2 regions of the Priestia sp. 53B2 genome follow, and region 1 is predicted to be linked to the other one. Evidence: riboswitches for the same ligand, from Rfam matches in the RefSeq annotation. Region 1 holds a riboswitch; the other holds the start of a gene.
The links. A riboswitch is a leader RNA that binds a small molecule or an ion and turns the genes downstream of it on or off. The one in region 1 is predicted to bind thiamine pyrophosphate.
Positions count from the first base shown of each region.

Region 2: it holds a riboswitch for thiamine pyrophosphate, as region 1 does, so the genes downstream of both, thiT (energy-coupled thiamine transporter ThiT) here and thiM (hydroxyethylthiazole kinase) in region 1, are expected to answer to the same signal.

Region 1 covers NZ_JBLZXA010000027.1:315,066-322,538, reverse strand. Annotated here, with positions in the region: gene ACN6NE_RS22120 (hypothetical protein) at 1-434, shown strand, start outside; RNA gene ssrS (6S RNA) at 544-721, shown strand; gene ACN6NE_RS22110 (pyridoxamine 5'-phosphate oxidase family protein) at 868-1,296, shown strand; gene thiE (thiamine phosphate synthase) at 1,324-1,968, opposite strand; gene thiM (hydroxyethylthiazole kinase) at 1,982-2,788, opposite strand; TPP riboswitch at 2,863-2,971, opposite strand; gene ACN6NE_RS22095 (MFS transporter) at 3,173-4,381, opposite strand; gene ACN6NE_RS22090 (TetR/AcrR family transcriptional regulator) at 4,478-5,077, opposite strand; gene ACN6NE_RS22085 (GNAT family N-acetyltransferase) at 5,557-6,021, opposite strand; gene ACN6NE_RS22080 (hypothetical protein) at 6,192-6,698, shown strand; gene ACN6NE_RS22075 (UDP-N-acetylmuramoyl-L-alanyl-D-glutamate--2,6-diaminopimelate ligase) at 6,796-7,473, opposite strand, start outside.
Region 2 covers NZ_JBLZXA010000030.1:39,257-46,729, reverse strand. Annotated here, with positions in the region: gene ACN6NE_RS24805 (hypothetical protein) at 57-425, shown strand; gene ACN6NE_RS24800 (amino acid permease) at 462-1,901, opposite strand; lysine riboswitch at 2,004-2,188, opposite strand; TPP riboswitch at 2,363-2,463, shown strand; gene thiT (energy-coupled thiamine transporter ThiT) at 2,527-3,105, shown strand; gene ACN6NE_RS24790 (ethanolamine ammonia-lyase reactivating factor EutA) at 3,261-4,679, shown strand; gene ACN6NE_RS24785 (ethanolamine ammonia-lyase subunit EutB) at 4,706-6,076, shown strand; gene eutC (ethanolamine ammonia-lyase subunit EutC) at 6,091-6,804, shown strand; gene eat (ethanolamine permease) at 6,826-7,473, shown strand, end outside.

The DNA.
Region 1 (7,473 bases):
AAAAAGATACATACAAACTGCCTGGATGGCCATTTTCTCTTCTATCATTTGCGCTTGGAGCTTTTTCTCTTTTGCTCTATTATCATTGGAAAGGACAAAAAGTTCGACCACGTTCGCGTATTCCTTCACGTTTCATTGCTATCATTTCTTCTCGTCTATGGATTGGACTATGCTTAGCGCTCACGATTGCAGGTTACGTATACGGACTATCCATAGGTTCAATAAAAGCTTATGGAGATGCTTTTATGCAGTCACAGCTTGTTAGCGTGATGACCGCTGATTTTTTTGTTTTAACGTGGCTTTCTTACTCCGTTATGACAAAAGAAAGGATAGCATCCCGGCCTTACCTTCTTTTATGTTTCATTCCAGTTGCGGGCCCTTTTCTTATTTTGTTACTGCTTCCCCGCCAAGATGTTAGAGAAGAAAAACTTTAAATAAAAGTCTTGCGTTCCATTCATTATTCCGTTATAATCATTTCTTGTACGATGAAAGTTGATTAATTAGAAAACATTTATATATCGGCATCTTATTTACATTTGTTATACATACCTGCGCTGTGCGTATACTCATGTTGTCTTAAACCTTTGAGTGTTAAAAGGGAGCTCAAAATTTAGCTGCAGATAGCACGCCCTTCTTGGGACGCTAAACCCGGCTATGAGGGCACCCACCTAGTAGATCTGGGTATTTAAGACACTTAGGGTTACGGCAGTGCGGGCTTATTTTTTAGTTAGCTGTAGCTAGCTTTTTTTATTTTTCAATTTATTAGTTTACATAATTATTTTATTGTTAACTTACTTTTTTTTAGACATGTATGTTTTATTTATCTTCGATTGAGGAACACAAAAAGTAATAAAGGAGATGGATAAAATGAATGAACAAAAAATTGCTAAAAAAGTAAACGAAGTATTAGAAGGAAATCGTGTAGGTACATTAGCTACAGTTGTAAACAACAAACCCCACTCTCGCTATATGACATTCTTTAGCGATGAAGATGGTATCGCTCTTTACACACCAACAAATATCAATACACATAAGGCAGAAGAAATCGAAGCCAATCCGAACGTGCACGTACTATTGGGCTACAGCGGCGAAGGATATGGCGATCAATACTTAGAATTATCTGGGACAGCTGTTCTTCGTACTGGTGATCAATTAAAAGGGCGTATATGGAACGATCACATGAAAGAATGGTTTGACGGTCCAAATGACCCTGAGTATGTTGTTCTTGAAATTACGCCGAACGAAATTCGCTTCATGAATGAAGGCGAAGAAACTCCTCAAACTGTTCAGCTATAATAAAAAAGCGCACACTGTGCGCTTTTTTTATTTTCCTACCGCTTCTTTCAATTGAGCTGCTTTTTCTTTTGGAGAAGCTGCTAAGCTAATCGCGGTAATAATAGAAACGCCATCTGCACCTGCTTCTACTACTTGTTTGGCATTTTCAGGTGTGATGCCACCGATTCCTACAATTGGAAAGTCAATATTCTGGTTTCGTACTTCTTCAATTAATTTTGTACCTTGCACTGCTTTTGCATCTTTTTTTGTAGAAGTAGGAAAAACAGGTCCCATTCCTACATAATCCGCTCCGTCTTTTATCGCTTGCTGCAGCTCTTGTATATTATGAACAGAAACGCCCACAATTCCTTTTCCTATTTTCTCTCGAACAATATGCGCTTTTTCATCTTCTTGTCCAATATGAACGCCATCTGCTTGTAAGCGGATCGCTAAGTCAAGATCATCATTCACGATAAAAGGAACGCTATGCTGCTGACAAATTTGCTGAAGTTCTTTCGCCAGCTGATATTTCGCTTCTCCTGTTAAGGCACCCTCGCCTTTTTCACGGAATTGAAACACGGTAACGCCGCCTTCAATTGCTTCTTTCAACACTTCTCTCGGATCTTTTGTACAGTTATTGCTGCCCATTATAAAATAAACTTGCAGCAGCTTTTTGATTTCTTCGTTTGTCATTTTCCGGCTCCTTTTAACGTTGATGTACTCTTGCATATGATTCAATATCCTGCCCGGATAAAAGATGAAGCTGGTTTAACAGCTCAATTTGAAAGCTTCCCGGCCCTTCTTCACCTTTTTTCGCTGCGGCGATCTCACCTGCCACTCCGTAAAAACTTAAAGCAGCAACGCTTGCCTCGACATATTCTTTTTCTACAGCAGCGAAAGCTCCTATTATTGATGTCAGCAGACATCCAGTCCCCGTCACTTTCGTAAATAACGGGTGACCGTTGTCTACTGTATACGTTGTGTTTCCATCTGTGATTACATCCTGTTTACCCGTGATAACAATCACTGTATCTAATTTGTTCGCTGCTTTCTCAGCAAGTTCAATGACGTCTCCTTGCCCTTCTAATGAATCAACGCCTTTAATGAGCCATGACTCGCCTACTACATTCGCAACTTCAGCAGCGTTACCACGAATAACTGCAATATTTAATTCTTCTACAAGCTGACCTGCTACTTCTGTACGAAACGGTGTCGCTCCGGCTCCTACAGGATCGAAAATAACCGGCACGCCATTTTCATTTGCTGATTTTCCTGCTATTCTCATCGCTTCTACTTCTTGAGCCGTCAGTGTACCCATATTTAAGACAAGCGCTCCGGCGATTCGTGCCATGTCAGCCACTTCTTCCTTCGCATAAGCCATAACAGGTGAAGCTCCTAGTGCAAGCAGTCCATTTGCAGTAAAATTGGTTACCACAACATTCGTAATATTATGAACAAGCGGACTTGTATCTCTTACTTTTTCTAATTGAGCTGAAATTTTACTAATATCCATATTCTCTCACTCTTTTCATTTAGTTTTAACACTGCAAAAAAAAGACAAAAAGCACCTTGCATGCGCAAAGTGCTTTGGTATGTACTCACATTCCCTGCGCTGGCATTATCCAACAGGTTCAAATGGTCAACAGGCGTCCCTGTACTCTCAGCCTGCCCCGCGCAAGCTCCCATACTATTCTTGTTACGTTTAAAGTTTACTATTAACCTTTTTTATTTGCAACCATTTCACTGTTTTGCCGATAAAATAAATCTTCTCTATAGGCTGAGTGGCGTTGTAAACCTTACACCTTTCCTAAAAGAATACTCAAAAGACCTCCAGTAAGTTACTGGAGGTCTTCTATTCCCTAAGAATTCTATCATTTTTTCCTTATGGTTATTTCTCTTAAACCGCTTGATTTCTCACAGCTGTTTTTCTGTCCTTCCCTGCTCTTAAAGATAAAAGAAAACAAAGCAGCAGTACAAGTGCAGCTGATACGTACGGATAATTAATGTTTATATCAAAGAGAAAGCCTGCTACAACGGGTCCAATAATATTCCCAAGACTTGTATAAGCAGAATTTAGTCCGGCTATATATCCTTGGTCGTCTTGTGCCATCATCGACATTTGCGTGCTGATTGCCGGACGTAAAATATCTGTTGCTAGAAAGACGATGAACGTCACAACAATAATAAGCCAGTACGTGTGCACAAATAGCGTAAGTAAAATAAAAAGTCCCGTCATCATCAAGCAAAACGAAATCACTCTTTTTTCACCAAACTTATTTAAAATCCAGCCAAAAATCGTAACCTGCACTACAGCCCCCGCAATAGAGCCAAACGTAATAACAAACGCAATATCTTTTGGCGTAAAGCTAAATTTATGATCAACAAATAGTGAAAAAATCGTTTCATAATTGGATAATCCAAACGATGTCACAAAAACAATAATTAAACTTAAAAAATAAGGTTCTTTATAGGAATTCATAAGCTGCAGTAGCAGCCGATCTTCTTTTGGATTCTCATTGTTTGAAACAGCATGATTTTGTACAGGACGAGACTCTGGCAAAACAAAAAGCGTAATCACTGCAGCCAAGCCTCCTGCTACTGCGGCCATATAAAATGGTACACGCATGCCGTATTCAGCTAAAAAGCCTCCGATACCGGGCCCAATAATAAATCCTGTTGTAATTGCGGCCGTCACATAGCCCATTCCTTTAGCGCGTTCTTTAGCAGACGTCACGTCCGCTGTATAAGCCATAACAGCAGGCATAATAAGCGCGGCCCCGACTCCGCCTAACATTCTCGATACAAATAATAAAAGAGGTGTACTCACTGAACCAAAGAACCATTCAGACAAGGCAAAAACAATCATTCCCGCTACAATAATTTTCTTTCTTCCTAACGAATCTGATAACCGCCCCGCTAAAGGTGAAAACAGAAATTGAGTTAGTGAAAACACCGCTACTAAAAGCCCCATCACGCTGCCGTTGATATGAAGCTCCGTCATATATGTTGGCATAATTGGAATCACGAGACCGATTCCTGTAAAAATAATAAAAATATTTAGCATGAGCAGCAAAATCGCCGCTCGATTTCTTAACAATAATGACATATAAACCTCCTGATTTCAAAAATACTGAACGTTCGGTCTATAAAAATACAAAATAATGAGGGATTACTCATTACCGCAATAAGCATCCCCGATTATTTAAGAAGACCTTGCTATAATTCCGTTTAAAAATACATCGATTGCTGAATGGTAGAGCTGCAGGGCATTTTCCGTGTTCGTTTTTCGAGACATGCGGCTCATTCCAACAAACAGCCCTTCTAAAACTACTGCAAGCTGTTCTGCATTTTTAGGAGAAAACTCTCCTTCATCAATGCCTTTTTGCAAAAGTTCCCGGTTAAACTCCAAGTGTCGTTTCACCATCTCATCAATTCGCTCTTCGATGTCGCTGCCCTTTTCCTCGTTGTTAAAAAACTCATCGGCGGCTTTCGTAAGAGGATGATTCAAATCATCTAAAATGATTTGCTCCGCAATTCCAAAAAGCTTATCTCTTGTTGTTTTGTAAAGAGACTCTCTTTCTTTCCAGTTTCGTTCCCACTCGAGATTCCATTCGTCTATTAAATAGAGAAAAAGCCCTTCTTTACTTTTAAAGTGATAATAAATATTTCCTTTACTGCTTCCCGTAGCTTCTACAATTTCCTCAATAGATGTAGCTTTATAGCCTTTTTGAGAAAACAATGCTTTAGCGGCATCTGCCACTTTTCTTTTGGTTTGTTCACTTTGAAGCTTTTTTTTATTCAAGCTATTTCCACCGCCCCGCACATTTATTATTTATACTGAACATTCGTTTTGTATTATCTGACACCTATACTACATAGGAAAAACCTTTTTGTCTAGTGAGAGAACCTAGTTTATACCTTTTTATATGAATTATGACAACACAAAAAACAAAGAGGTTGAGACATAACTAAATCAATCCAATCTAAAGACACACAAACGGGATAAATGATGGGGTATGAATCACTTGTTACACCGCTGTCGATTTCCGTGCAAGACTTCGCTTTCCGCGGGCCGCCGCTGAGCCTCCTCGTCGCTTCAGCTCCTGCCGGAGTCTTCGCCTTGCCCTACAATCAACAGCTAGAAGCCACTACATATATGAAACCTACGTTCACCATAACTATGAAAAAATCCGAACGATGAATCAAGATTCTTCATCAAGAATCTTGATTCATCGTTCGAATCTTCTTTGACTAAAATACTTTTGTTCCAACCTCTTTTAATCAATCATTCAATTTCTTTGTCATAAATACACTGTATGGATCTTCTTTGTAGGTAGAAAACGGTTCGCACTCGTAAAATCCAAAACTCGCGTATAGCTTTCTAGCCGGTTCAAAAGCGGGTGCGGATCCTGTTTCTAAGCTTAAGCGTAAGTACCCTCGTTTTTGTGCTTCATTTATTATGTACTGCAGCAGCTCTCTAGCAATTCCTTTTCGCAAATGGGCGGTAGCTGTTCGCATCGATTTAATTTCTCCGTGGTGCTCATCTAACTCTTTTACAGCCCCGCACCCTGCTAGCTGACTTCCTTCCCACACGCTCCAAAACGTAATATCACGTTGTTTTAAGCTTTCAATATTTAGAGCATGAATACTTTCAGGGGGTGAATGTAAGTTCATTCCTTGAAGATGAGAACTTACTAGTTCAATAACTTCATTGTTCGTTAAGTGGTCTCTTTTTATTTTAATCATCTTCTCTTCCTTCCTGCTACTAAAAGGTGGTCAACTACAAACCGACTTATGAATAAATTCACTGTCGACCCTTAAAAATCCTTTTATACACTCCCTTCTTTTTCTCCAGTTATTAAAACCGACTTTGCCAAGCAGATGTTTCATACATTGTTAAACGGAGGTGAAATTCGTTGAAGAAGGTTTTATTTTGTCTTGTCCCTCTTTTGTTTTTATTATCCGCCTGCTTTAGTGATCCTGTTCAAAATGATTTAATCGACTATAACAATCAAGATTTAAAAAAAGCCGCTCAGCTTGAAAAAGAAGCGATTGACGCATACGATTCTGTTACAGGCGCTAACTACACAAGTGACGCGGTGATGTATGATACGATGACGAGTGAAGTCATTCCTACCTATCGTAAATTTGTTGACGAACTGGAAAACATCGATGTAGAAACCGACGATCTTCGAAAGGTTCATGAAGGCTATATAAAGGCTGCCAATACCCAGTATAATGCTTTCATTAAAATTGTCAGCGCTTTAGAAAAGCAGGACCGCAACCTTATTGCTGAGGCAAACGCTATGCTTGATGAAGCACGAAAAGGCATACGCGATTACAATGCAGCTATTAAAAAGCTGGCTAAAGAACATGATGTAAAAATTGAAGAACCAAAAACACAGCAAGAAAACAGCCTATAGTTTTGATGCAAAAAGAAGGTCTCTAAAAGTAGTAAGAGACCTTCTTTCGTATGCTGTTTCAATTTCTCCACATTCGTTCAATAAATGAAGAAGAATATCAGGAAATATTGCTTAACGATGCATAATAAGAGGCAATAATTTCTTCATCTGAATGCGGAATTTCGTTTCCTTTTACAAGCTGAGCGCCGTTAATACAGCCGCTTGTAAGTAAAATAATGTCATTCGACTTTCCTAAAGAAAGCGACTTTAATACTCCTTCTGTTCGAGTGGGGGCGCGGTGAATATTGCTTGCGCTCGGATTCGAAAAACCTGTCATCACTTGATCTACGATTACGTTCGGATCATGATGACCTGGATGATCAACCGTTACGATAATTTCATCAGCTTTTCCTTCAATGGTGCGCGCCATTTTAGGCATTTTATTAAAATCTCGAATGCCGATTCCTGCAATCATGACAATCAGCTGGTTATACTCCATCTTTTTTACTTCTTCTACTAAACGCGTAAGGGCAACAGGCGTATGGGCATAGTCTAAAATCACTTTTTGGTTATTAGGACCTTCTATCACTTGAAATCGCCCTTCTGGACTTTCCAATTGAGGAAGCACGCTAATAATATCCTCAATGTGGTATTCAAAGTGAAGAGCTGTACCAATGGCTGCTAGCACGTTAGCAATGTTGTAATCGCCATATACAGGCACTGCTACTTTGTATGACTGTCCTTTATACAGTAAATCAAAGAAAGAGCCCCCTTCTTTGACAGTAATGTTTTTTGC
Region 2 (7,473 bases), on a different contig from region 1:
AGGTTATTAAAATAATAAGTCGTTTTATTATTTTAATACGAAAGGTGTTAGCTATCATGAATACACATTTTCAATATCAGCATCTAAGAGCTATTCCAAAAAGATGGTCCAAAAACGAACTGCATATCCAGCTGAATAGAATCAAACACAACTCTGAACTATCTACTATAGCAGCAGATCCGCTTTTTCATCTGTTAGAATGTACCCATTCGGGCCTTCAAACTAAACAAGAAATCATAGACTACATTCAAAGCATTCCTACTCATCAACTTCCATCTTTTGTAACCCATTTAAGCAGGTTAATTCAGCATATTTATTATATAGAAGCTGCTGATTACTGTAATCGTCCCCTCAAAGGTTATATGCTTGTTATGAAAAATCAGCCCGCATATATATCTCTTCATTTTGCTGATCAGATCACATAAAAAAAGCTCTCTATTCTTTTGAATAGAGAGCTTTTTTTATTCGTATTTTTTCACTGTTACTTGGCATTCTTTTAACGGAATAAGTTTTGACTTTTTCGTCCATTTGTATCCTAACCAAACAATTAAGAATAAAGGAAGTCCGATATAAGAAACAAGTACACCGTACCAGTCAATCGAATCACCCATAAACGCCGAATAGTTTTGACCTAAAATAACAACAGCACATAAAATAAAGGCAAAGATAGGACCAAACGGGAAAAGTTTTGCGTGATATGGAAGTTCGCTCAAATCATGACCTTGGGCAACAAATGCTCTTCTAAAACGATAGTGGCTGATTGCAATTCCTAACCAAGCAATAAAACCAGACATACCAGAAGCGTTAAGTAACCACGTGTATACTGCACCGTCTCCAAAAAATGAAGCACCAAATGCAAGTGTACCGACAAGTGCCGTTGCGATTAAAGCATTAACCGGAACGCCTCGTTTATTTACTTTTGCTAAGAACCTTGGTGCTTTTCCATCTTTCGCTAAGTTCCACAGCATACGCGTAGAAGCATACATACCTGAGTTACCAGCAGATAAAACGGCTGTTAAAATAACGGCATTGATAGCCGATGCTGCAAACGCCAGACCTGATCGTTCGAATATTAGAGTAAACGGACTTACCCGCACATCATCACTTGCTAATGAATCCGCTGTGTATGGAATAAGCATCCCAATAACAAAAATAGCTAAAATATAAAATAACAAGATGCGCCAGAAGACTTGTTTAACTGCGCGAGGAACCGTTTTTTCCGGATCTTCACTTTCTCCAGCTGCGACTCCAAGCAACTCTGTTCCTTGGAATGAAAAACCAGCAGCCATAAAAATACCTAGGACAGTAAAGAATCCACCGTGAATGGGTCCATCACCAAGCGTGAAGTTTTTAAAACCTGGTGCTTCATTGTTAAAGATACCAAAAATCATCATAATACCAATAACTAAAAAGATGATAACCGTTACTACTTTAATTAACGAAAACCAAAATTCAGATTCACCAAATCCTTTTACAGAAAGGTAGTTAAGCCCAAACATAATTAATAAAAACAGGGCACTCCATAAAATAGAAGAAGAGTTTGGGAACCAAAATTTCATAATAAGGGCTCCAGCGGATAATTCAGCTGCAATCGTAATAGCCCAGTTATACCAATAGTTCCAGCCGAGAGCGAAACCAAAGGATGGATCTACAAACCGAGACGCATACGTACTAAACGAACCAGCTTCAGGCATATAAGCTGCGAGCTCCGCCAGGCTGGTCATCAAAAAGTAAACCATGACACCAATGATAGCGTAAGCTAAAAGCGCTCCCCCTGGTCCTGCTGTGTGAATTGCTCCACCACTTGCTAGGAATAAGCCTGTTCCAATGGCTCCTCCTAATGAAATCATCGTTAAGTGGCGAGATTTCAACCCACGTTTTAATTCTTGCTGCTCTTGCATAGATAAATACTCCTTTCGAATGTACGGAAAGAGACGGGATAACATAAAAAAAGCCCGCAGTATATGTGCGCGCTTTTAAATCTGAAAACCGCGTCAGCCTTCCGTGAAGATAGCTCTTCACATCACTTGCATGATGTGACAGTTCTGTTCCTGTTCGGAGACAGCCCCAGCTTAAATCAACCGAGAAGTGATCTAAACTTCGGCAATTTTTCCTTTCAAGCAACATCCTCAATGTTCTCTGCATTTCCGTTGCTTTACTATTAAAAACTGCGACCTCTACCTCATCGATTAGGATGAGGGTTTTTTATATTCATTTGACATAAAAGAAGTATACCAAATACTAAAACGATTGTCATTATAAAAAATAGATTCAGAAAATAGAAACATCTTTGAAACCTCTCGAATCTATTTTGTTACATATGGTATAATGAATGTTGTCATAATACTACATAAATATCCGAACGTACCACAGGGGGAGCCGCCGTGCTGAGAGTGAACAAATTGTTCAGACCCTTCGAACCTGTTAGTTAACGCTAGCGTAGGAATGTGGAAATAGTAGCATATATTTGCTTACTCCTGTGTAAACCGTTTGATATGAATGATTCAAAAAACAGGAGTGAGAAACGTGAATAAAGCATTACCTTTACAGGCTAAAATTGAAATAGCCATTTTTGCAGCATTGGCACTTCTACTTGATCTTTTGCCTTCCATTAAGATTGCAACGGCTGTGAGTATTTCGTTCTCCATGGTGCCCATTTTTATTATGTGCTTTCGCTGGGGAGTAAAAGGCGGAGCTCTATCTGGTCTATTATGGGGGCTGCTGCAGTTGGCAACAGGAACGGCTTATATTTTAACAGCGCTACAAACGTTTATTGAATATATTGTGGCTTTTGCTTTTATAGGTTTTGGAGGTATTTTTTCGCAATCTATTAAAATAAATTTAGCTAACAATAACAGATCAAAAGCTTTTGTTTTGATTGTTTTATCCCTTGTTATCGGCAGCTTCGCACGGTATTTCTGGCACTTTATTGCGGGTATTATTTTCTGGGGATCATACGCGCCAAAGGGCATGTCCGCTCTATGGTATTCTTTTTCAATGAACGGGATTTCAATGGTAGGGTCACTAATAGCCTGCTTAGTCATTCTTTCATTGTTAATTCCATCGGCATCAAGAATGATTGTAACTAAATCACACTCATCATAAGCAAAAAGACTAAATCTACCAAGATTTAGTCTTTTTTGTCATTTGTCACCTTTGTTTACACAAAGTGTGTCAGGTTTGATAACATAGTTAGTGAAATATTCAAAAAATTGTTTTATGATAATCACCATATTCAAACGAGATAAGGGATTGATAGCATGCTACAGAAATGGATAACGAGCATAGGTTTAGATATTGGAACAAGCACAACAAAACTGATTGTAAGCAAGCTGTTAATAGCAAATCAACAAAATCAGTTTACGCTGCCAGGCTGTCAAATTATTGATCGTCGCGTAACGTATGCAAGTTCTATCTATACCACCCCTATGCTAAACGATGTTGAAATCGATGTTCAAAGATTAACGGTACTACTAGAACAAGAGTATAAGAATGCAGGAATCTCCTTAGATCAAGTGGAGGCAGGCGCTGTGATCATTACAGGAGAAACGGCTAGAAAGCAAAATGCAGAAAGTATCGTTCACTATCTAGCCGAACATGCTGGGGATTTTGTTGTTGCAACAGCCGGCGCTGACTTGGAAGGAATATTAGCAGCAAAAGGATCAGGAGCAATTCAACGTTCCGCTGAAACCAATGCAGTAATTGCCAATATTGATGTAGGGGGAGGAACTGCTAACATCGCTTTATGTCAAAATGGAAAAGTGATAGAAACGTTTACACTGCATGTGGGGGGAAGGTTAATTCGTCTGAATTCAGACGGTTTTGTAACCTACATTTCACCTTATTTAACTGAATTTTTAAAAAATAATTCTTTAATACTGCGAGAAGGTGAAAAAGAAACATTTGAAAAGCTCTCGTCTATCTGTCAATTACTAGCTGAAGAAACCGTGAATTATGTAAAAGCGCTGAATCAAAGTTCCTCGCTGCTCGTTTCTCCTCATACAAGATCTTCTATACCTCCTGAAACGATCATGGTTTCAGGAGGAGTAGGAGCAATGATGAAGAAACAAAAGCCAAAAACAGTGAAGGAAGTGGCCATACACGGAGACGTTGGTCCGCTTCTAGCATATCATTTTCAATCCATCCAAGTATCTCAAGCCGCTGAGACAACGCGCGCTACTGTAATTGGGGCTGGTATGCAAAATACAGAAGTTAGCGGATCAACCGTATACATTGGGTCGAAGCGGCTGCCACTAAAAAATATTCCCATTATAGAAATACCCGTTCAGCAAGAGGAGACATGGAATCCGCAGCTGTTTCAAGAAAGAGCTCGAGCTTCATGTATGCAGGCTTCAACTATTTTCAGTGCAGAAGATCCCCCCGCTGCTATTGCTTTATCTCATTTTCCTTACTGCAGCTATAAGATGCTTCAAGAATTAGCAAAAGTAATAAGCGCTGAATTTATTGCTTGTTTTAAGGGAGCTAAGTGCCTAGTTGTTCTATGCGAGCAAGATATTGCAAAAGCTTTAGGACAAGCATTAGCTAAACAGAGGAAAGAGTTAGAAATTATTTGTTTAGATCAAATTGATTTTACACACGGAGATTACATTGATCTAGGTTTACCAGTAGCTGGAGAAGCGATCTCCGTTTCCGTTAAAACGCTCGCTTTTTCATCATAATCTACTAAATATACAAGGAGGAAACGATGTTTAAAACTACACGATTGTTAGGAGAAACATTTTCATTTTATAGCTTAAAAGAAATCATGGCCAAAGCAAACGAAGAGCGTTCTGGAGATCAGCTCGCAGGAGTTAGCGCTGAGTCAATGAAAGAACGAATGGCAGCAAAGCAAGTCCTAGCTGATATCACACTTGCTGATATTCGAAATTACCCGCTGCTCAGCGCAGATGAAGACAACGTCTCAGCATTAATCGAAAGTCAGATTGATTCATCGGTTTACGACATTATTAAAAATTGGACAGTAGGGGATTTAAGAGAATATATATTATCCGATCAGCATAGCGGAGAAGACCTTCTTGCACTTAGCAAAGGATTAAGCAGCGAAATGATTGCGGCAGCTACTAAAATTATGTCCAATTTAGATTTAATTCAAGGAGCTGCCAAAATAGAAGTGCAAACTACTTGCCAAACGACTATCGGCCAAAAAGGAGTATTGGCTTCTAGAGCCCAGCCTAACCATCCTTCAGATAACTTAAAAGGAATGAGAGCATCTCTATACGAAGCGTTAAGCTATGGAATTGGAGATGCGGTTATCGGAATTAACCCTGTTATTGATACAACAGATAATATCTACGCGCTTTTAAATGAAACAAAAAATATAATCAACGAATGGTCAATTCCTACTCAAAACTGTGTATTATCACATGTGACGAGTCAGATGAGAGCAATCGAAAAAGGAGCATCTGCTGACTTGATTTTTCAAAGTTTAGCGGGCACAGAAGCCGGTAATGATTCATTTGGCATTTCACTGTCTATGCTTGATGAAGCGACAGCGCTAATTCATGAAAAAGGAACGGCAAAAGGTCCAAACCGCTGGTATTTTGAAACAGGACAAGGTTCTGAACTGTCAGCAGAAGCTCACTATAATATTGATCAAGTAACGCTCGAAGCTAGATGCTACGGATTAGCTCGGCACTACAAGCCTTTCTTAGTTAATACAGTTGTTGGATTTATTGGACCTGAATATTTATATAACAGCAAACAAGTTCTACGAGCTGGGTTAGAAGATCATTTTATGGGCAAAATGCATGGCCTGCCTATGGGAGTAGACGTATGTTACACCAACCACATGGATGCTGATCAAAATGACATGGATAATTTAAGTATGCTTCTGGGAACAGCTGGAGTGAACTTTGTTATAGGAGTGCCCATGGCTGATGACTGCATGCTAAACTACCAGTCTCTTAGTTATCATGATATCGCAACCGTACGCAATGTGTTAGGCCGTACCCCAACGCCGTTATTTCAAAAGTGGCTTGAAGACCAGCGTATTTTGGAAAACGGATGCTTTACATCAAGAGCTGGAGATCCAACTATTTTTATGAATTTGATTTAAGGAAGGTGCTTACTATGATACCAAAGTCAAATCGAGATCCGCTGGAAACACTTAAACAATTTACGCCTGCCCGCATAGGTGTCGGCCGTACAGGAACAAGGCCGTTAACAAAAGACGTTTTATCTTTTCGCACGGATCATGCTGCAGCCGTAGATTCTGTATATGGAGCAGTTTCAGAAGATATTTTAGCTGAGTTTAACCTTTTCTCTGTGAATACACGCGTGGAGTCAAAAGAACATTATTTAAAACGGCCGGATCAAGGAAGATTATTAGCAGATAACGCTAAGAAAGAAATTTTTAAAAACTGCGTACAGCAGCCTGATGTACAAGTAGTAGTCTCGGATGGACTGAGCGCCAAGGCAATCGAAGAAAACATAAGCGACGTGTATCCAGCTCTAATCGACTCCCTGCAGTCATATGGACTTCGTATCGGGACTTCATTTTTTGTAAAAGGGGGACGAGTTGCGTGTATGGATGAAATAGGCGAGATCATAAAGCCAAAAGCACTTGTGCTATTGATTGGGGAGCGACCTGGACTGGTCAGTGCTGAATCAATGAGTGCTTACATGTGCTATGAACCTAGCAAAGGCAAAAAAGAGTCTGATCGTATGGTTATTTCTAATATTCATAAAAGAGGGACGCCTCCTATTGAGGCAGCCGCACATATCGGTACCATGATTGACAAAATGATCAAGCAGCAAACAAGCGGTGTACATCTTATTGTCTAAACATCAAAAGGAGGAGAACGTATGGCGTTACAAAAACAATTAAAACCTATTCATTTATGGGCTATTTCAGTTGGTATGGTTATTTCAGGACAATACTTTGGGTGGAATTACGGGTTTGAACAAGGCGGAATTATCGGACTTGCAATTGCAACCTTAATTGTAACCGTGTTTTACACAACGTTTATGTTCAGTTATGCAGAGCTTTCAACATCTATCCCGCAAGCCGGCGGACCTTCAGCTTATGCAAGAAGAGCACTTGGACCTTTTGGGGGATATATCGCAGGAATCGCATGCTTGCTTGAATTTATTTTTGCTCCCCCTGCTATTGCAGTGTCAACAGGAGCATACCTGCATTTTCTCATTCCAGCTGTTAACCCTGTATACGCAACGGTAGGTGCCTTTATTTTCTTTGTTTTATTAAATTTAATCGGGGTAAAAGAAGTAGCGGTGATTGAGCTTACAGCTACCATTGTTGCACTAATTGGTTTATCTATTTTTTATGTAGCTGGTTTGCCTCATGTACAAACATCGAATATTTTTAATGATCATTCATTTATTAACGGGCCAACAGGGGTACTAGCAGCTATTCCATTCGCTGTTTGGTTTTATCTGGCAATAGAAGGAGGAGCAATGGCAGCGGAAGAAGTGGAAAATCCTAAGAAAAACATT